One region of the Bacillus mojavensis genome, then DNA from elsewhere that is predicted to be linked to it. Evidence: riboswitches for the same ligand, from Rfam matches in the RefSeq annotation. Region 1 holds a riboswitch; the other holds the start of a gene.
The links. Region 1 has a riboswitch for S-adenosylmethionine ahead of metK (methionine adenosyltransferase). Riboswitches for the same ligand answer to the same signal wherever they lie in the genome.
Positions count from the first base shown of each region.

Region 2: linked by a shared signal. The riboswitch ahead of HC660_RS08475 (phosphoadenylyl-sulfate reductase) and the one ahead of metK (methionine adenosyltransferase) in region 1 are both predicted to bind S-adenosylmethionine.

Region 1 covers NZ_CP051464.1:2,921,405-2,924,676, reverse strand. The annotation lists gene pckA (phosphoenolpyruvate carboxykinase (ATP)) at 1-967, opposite strand, end outside; SAM riboswitch class I at 1,165-1,304, shown strand; gene metK (methionine adenosyltransferase) at 1,473-2,675, shown strand; gene asnB (asparagine synthase (glutamine-hydrolyzing)) at 2,825-3,272, shown strand, end outside.
Region 2 covers NZ_CP051464.1:1,633,064-1,636,335, forward strand. The annotation lists gene pyrF (orotidine-5'-phosphate decarboxylase) at 1-366, shown strand, start outside; gene pyrE (orotate phosphoribosyltransferase) at 363-995, shown strand; SAM riboswitch class I at 1,130-1,235, shown strand; gene HC660_RS08475 (phosphoadenylyl-sulfate reductase) at 1,394-2,095, shown strand; gene cysP (sulfate permease) at 2,107-3,171, shown strand; gene sat (sulfate adenylyltransferase) at 3,220-3,272, shown strand, end outside.

The DNA of each region.
Region 1 (3,272 bases):
GGTAAGCAGCACGTGTGTTTTCTGTATAGAAGGAATCATCGTAATTGGCTTCACGCGTATCTTCATCTACAACAACATTTTCGAGAACGGATCCAAACCGAATTGCTTTAAAAATCTGCGGTTCTTTTTCTTCGCTTAAATGAATGCACTTGGCATAGCACCCGCCTTCGATATTGAAGACACCAGTGTCCGACCAGCCGTGTTCATCATCACCGATCAGTTTCCGGTCAGCATCCGCCGAAAGGGTGGTCTTTCCTGTTCCCGACAGGCCGAAGAAAAGCGCGACATCGCCTTTTTCACCGACATTGGCGGAGCAATGCATGGATAAAATATCTCGTTCAGGCAGCAGGAAATTCATGATGGAGAAAATCGATTTTTTCATTTCTCCGGCATACTCCGTTCCGCCGATTAAAATCGTCCGCTTTTCGAAAGAAACAATAATAAAGGTTTCTGAATGTGTGCCGTCTGTTTTTGGGTCCGCTTTGAAATGCGGAGCGGAAAGAATGGTAAACGGCTGTTCGACTGTTTTTTTATCATTGTCTTCAGGACGGATAAACAGCTGTCTGGCAAATAAATTGTGCCATGCAAATTCATTAACGACCGTGATCGGCAGTCTGTATTTTTCATCAGCACCGGCAAATCCTTCAAAAACAAACAGCTCATCTCGTTGTTTCAGATAGCTGACAACTTTCGTGTACAGCCGGTCAAATGCTTCCTCGGAAATAGGCTGATTCACCGGACCCCAATCGATCTTACTCTTTGTGCTTCCTTCTTCTACAATGAATTTATCTTTCGGCGAACGTCCAGTGTAAGCGCCTGTGGTCGCCCGGACAGCACCCGTGGATGTTAAAATGCCTTCGTTACGGGAAAGTACTTTTTCTGTAAGCTGAGCTGCAGATAAATTATGCTGCACATTAGGACTTGTTAATAAGGCTTGCAAATCAGCGGTTAAATCAACTGAGTTCATAAGAAACCTTCCTTTATCATTTTATTTGTGTTTTGCTAATTGTGAATTAGTATAACATATATTTTCAAATAGTCTATACTATTTATCGTTTTTTGTGTGTGCACTTCCATTGTTTTCCGCAATAAAGGCGTCTATTTCTCCTGATTCATATTGACATTGCAAACCCTTTTACGATAAGATATTTCATTGAGCGGATACTCTTATCCCGAGCTGGCGGAGGGACAGGCCCTATGAAGCCCAGCAACCGGTTTCTCTATTATTCATTATGTTCAAACTGCGTGAGACAACCAAGGTGCTAACCTGATGCAAGGTTGAATGATTCCTTGAGCGATAAGAGTGAAAGGCACAAAGACCAAACCCTTTCCTCGAACGGAAAAGGTTTTTTTATTTCATAAATATGCCAATTAACATCTCTAATATAAACGTAACATTGTATAAGAGGGAGCGAGTTCCGTATCATATATATAAGGTCTTTCGGGAGGCCTTGTGCAGGAGGAAGCAAATCATGAGTAAAAATCGTCGTTTATTTACATCAGAATCTGTTACGGAGGGGCATCCGGATAAAATCTGTGACCAGATTTCTGACAGCATCTTAGATGAAATTTTAAAGAAAGACCCTAACGCGCGTGTTGCTTGTGAAACGTCTGTGACAACTGGTTTGGTTCTTGTCAGCGGAGAAATCACAACTTCTACGTATGTTGATATTCCAAAAACGGTTCGTGAAACGATTAAAGAAATCGGATACACACGTGCAAAATACGGATTTGATGCGGAAACATGTGCGGTCCTGACATCAATTGACGAGCAGTCTGCTGATATTGCAATGGGTGTAGACCAAGCGCTTGAAGCCCGTGAAGGCACAATGAGCGACGAAGAAATCGAAGCAATCGGAGCGGGTGACCAAGGTTTAATGTTCGGTTATGCGTGCAACGAAACGAAAGAGCTTATGCCTCTTCCAATTTCACTTGCTCATAAACTAGCCCGCCGCTTGAGTGAAGTGCGTAAAGAAGATGTTCTTCCTTACCTTCGCCCTGACGGTAAAACACAGGTAACGGTTGAGTATGATGAAAATAACAAACCTGTCCGCATTGACGCGATTGTTATTTCAACTCAGCACCATCCTGAAATTACGCTTGAGCAAATTCAGCGCAACATTAAAGAACATGTCATCAATCCGGTTGTTCCTGAAGAATTAATTGATGAAGAAACAAAATACTTCATTAACCCTACAGGCCGATTCGTCATTGGAGGACCTCAAGGGGATGCGGGGCTTACAGGACGTAAAATTATCGTTGATACGTACGGCGGCTACGCACGTCACGGCGGCGGCGCGTTCTCTGGTAAAGATGCGACGAAAGTAGACCGTTCAGCTGCTTATGCTGCAAGATACGTTGCGAAAAACATCGTTGCGGCTGAGCTTGCAGATTCATGCGAAGTGCAGCTTGCATACGCGATCGGTGTTGCACAGCCTGTGTCCATCTCAATCAATACATTTGGTTCCGGAAAAGCTTCAGAGGAAAAACTGATTGAAGTTGTTCGCAATAACTTTGATTTACGACCTGCCGGCATTATCAAAATGCTTGATTTACGCCGTCCGATCTACAAACAGACTGCTGCGTACGGCCACTTTGGACGCCACGATGTTGACCTTCCGTGGGAGCGTACAGACAAAGCGGAACAGCTGCGTAAAGAAGCGTTAGGAGAATAATTTTATAGCCGCTTACTGGTTAAGCGGCTTTCCCTTTTTTATCGATGTATCCATGTTTATTTTTTTACATAACTGTGAAACCAAATACTGTTCACAGCGTCTATAAATAGGGGTTCAATGATGACAATTTTAAATATGGAGGCAATACTATGTGTGGATTTGTCGGGGTTTTTAACAAGCATCCGTTAACTCAAACCGCTGATCAAGAAGAACTAATCAAACAAATGAACCAAATGATCGTTCACCGCGGTCCTGACAGTGATGGATATTACCATGATGAGCACGTTGGATTCGGATTCAGACGGCTCAGCATTATTGATGTGGAAAATGGCGGACAGCCTTTATCATATGAAGATGAGAAATATTGGATTATTTTTAACGGGGAAATCTATAACTATATCGAACTGAGAGAAGAGCTTGAAGCAAAGGGATATACTTTCAACACAGATTCGGACACAGAGGTTCTTCTTGCGACTTACCGTCACTATAAAGAAGAAGCGGCTTCCAAGCTCCGCGGCATGTTTGCCTTTCTGATTTGGAATAAAAACGATCATGTGCTTTATGGAGCAAGAGATCCATTCGGCATTAAGCCGTTGT
Region 2 (3,272 bases), 1.3 Mb from region 1:
GTAACCCAGCTGACAAGCACTTCTGAACAAATGGTGAAGGAGGAGCTGCTCATCAGAAAGCCTCTCATTGACACGGTAGTGCACTACAGCAAACTGGCGGAGAATAGCGGACTAGATGGAGTGGTGTGCTCCGTTCATGAAGCAAAAGCCATTTACGAAGCAGTGTCGCCGTCGTTTCTGACGGTGACCCCGGGTATCCGTATGTCAGCAGACACTGCGAATGATCAAGTGCGTGTCGCAACGCCTTCTATAGCAAGAGAAAAAGGGTCATCAGCCATTGTTGTAGGACGCTCTATTACAAAAGCTGCAAATCCGCTGAAAGCCTATGAAGCTGTCAAACTCGAATGGGAGGGACTCAAACAATGAAACAAATCATCGCAAAACATCTATTAGACATTCAAGCTGTATTTTTACGCCCAAATGATCCGTTTACATGGGCGAGCGGCATTTTATCGCCAATTTACTGTGACAATCGCCTTACCCTTTCTTTCCCAGAGGTAAGAAATGATGTTGTTGCAGGCATCAGCAAGCTTATCCAGGAGCATTTCCCGGAAGCTGAGATGATCGCAGGAACAGCGACAGCAGGTATCCCTCATGCGGCATTGGCGGCTGACCGTTTGAACCTGCCGATGTGTTATGTGAGAAGCAAACCAAAAGCACACGGAAAAGGCAATCAAATTGAGGGTGCCGTTCAAAAAGGCCAAAAAACAGTTGTCATTGAAGATTTAATTTCCACAGGGGGCAGCGTACTCGAAGCTGCAGCAGCTCTAAAAGCCGCTGGCTGTGAAGTGCTTGGTGTAGTATCAATCTTTACGTACGGACTTCCTAAAGCGCAGGAAGCGTTTGCTGAGGCTGATCTTCCATACTACTCGTTAACTGATTATGACACACTGACAGAGGTTGCACTTGAAAATGGAAATATTCATACAGACGACCTGAAGAAGCTGCAAACATGGAAAATGAATCCCGAGTCAAAAGATTGGTTTAAAAATTAAAAAATAAATTGAAGAGCTTTAATGCCTTGCCACGATTGAAAACAGGCCTTTGGGTCTGTTTTTTTATTAATCCTATAAAAAAACTCGGGTTGACTTATGTTAGAATTGTGCTAAAATTTACTACAAATCTGAAAAACTTATCAAGAGCGGCTGAGGGACTGGTCCTATGAAGCCCGGCAACCTGCACAATGTGTAAGGTGCTACTTCCAGCAAAATGTATTCCATTTTGAAAGATAAGGGCTACATGCAGTTCCTGTCTTTCTTTCCGCCGGATTGAAAGTTTTTTATTTTAAGAGGGGCTGTTTACGGAGAAAACAGCAGCCGCATCACATTACAATGGGAAAAGACAACCGGCAGAAAGCTACTGTTTGTTTGTCTCCGAAAGGAGGAAAGAAGAAATGTTAACGTACGATAATTGGGAAGAACCAACGATTACATTTCCAGAGGACGATCCTTATAAAGGGGCGCTGTCAGTTTTAAAATGGGCTTACGGCCATTACGGCAATCAGCTTGTTTATGCCTGCAGTTTCGGAATTGAAGGAATCGTTCTGATTGACTTAATCTATAAAGTGAAAAAAGACGCAGAGATTGTATTTCTCGATACAGGGCTTCATTTTAAAGAAACCTATGAAACGATAGAACGCGTCAAGGAGCGCTACCCCGGCCTTCATATCATCCTGAAGAAACCGAACCTTACTCTTGTGGAACAGGCGGAAGAACACGGTGATAAACTGTGGGAAAGAGAGCCGAATCAATGCTGCTATCTCAGAAAGATCGTTCCTTTAAGAGAGGCGCTTTCCGGCCACCCGGCATGGCTCTCCGGCCTGCGCCGCGATCAAGGGCCAAGCCGTGCCAATACGAATTTCTTAAACAAAGATGAGAAATTCAAATCAGTAAAAGTTTGCCCGCTTATCCATTGGACTTGGAAAGACATCTGGAGATACACTTCTCGAAATGAGCTGGACTACAATCCGCTCCACGACCAAGGGTATCCAAGTATTGGCTGCGCGCCTTGTACGTCACCTGCATTTACTGCAGAGGACTTGCGCTCAGGAAGATGGAACGGTAAGGCGAAAACAGAATGCGGACTGCATGAATAAGGAGCTGCAAAATGGAATTAGCCGCTATTTTATTTAGCTTGTTTTTTGCAGTGAATATTGGCGCAAGCGGCGCTGCAGCTTCAATGGGAGTTGCTTACGGATCTGGGGCCATCAAAAAGAAAACCTACGCTTTGATCATATGCGCCGTTGGTGTGCTGGCCGGGGCTGTCATTGGCGGGGGCGGAGTTTTGAAAACCATCAGCTCTGGGATTATCCCCGAACAGACGATTACACTGACGATTGTTTGCATCATTATCGGGGCTGCTGCGCTGTCGCTATTTACAGCTAATCTGCTCGGCATTCCTTTATCGACAAGTGAAGTGACGGTCGGGGCAGTTGTCGGCGTGGGCGTGGCGTACAAAGTGTTGTTTGTAAACAATCTTCTGATTATTGTTTCATTTTGGATTTTCGTTCCGCTGTTCGCTTTCGGTTTCACATTTTTTGTAGCAAAGCTGTTTCGTTATTTTAAGATTGAAATTACGTCTTCCCGAAAACAAAACGTCCTTGGCATCCTTTTGCTATGCGCTGGTTTTTTTGAAGCGTTCTCTGCGGGCATGAACAATGTGGCGAATGCCGTTGGCCCGTTAGTGGCTGCCGGCGTACTGGATGTAGAGAAAGGAACCCTGTATGGGGGAGCTTTTGTAGCTCTGGGCGCACTGATATTAGGCCGCAGGGTATTAGAAACAAACGGGAAGAAAATTACAAGGTTTTCAAAAGGAGAAGGCATTCTCCTATCCGGAACAGGAGCAGGACTGGTGATTATCAGTTCTATATTTGGAATGCCAGTACCCTTGGCGCAAGTAACGTCATCGTCTATTATCGGAATAGGCATGGCGAAAAACGGCCCAAACGTATTTCATAAACAGGTCGTTCAAACGATGCTGAAAGTATGGATCGTGTCGCCGTTTTTATCTTTATCCATCTCTTATTTGCTTGTCTCTATGTTTTTAAAGGCGGATTATTATTCAATCTTTATCATGGTAAGTGTGCTTTTAGCTGCAGGCGGTGCTGTCAGCCTGACAAAAGCCATTCGTAAAGAGAGACGCTCTGTCCACGATCAAGGCGGGGGAATTTAACTATTAATCTGAGTTATTTTATCTGTTAACTAGGAGGAAATGAATATTATGAGTTTAGCACCACATGGAGGAAAACTGGTAAACCGAGTAAATGAGTCATA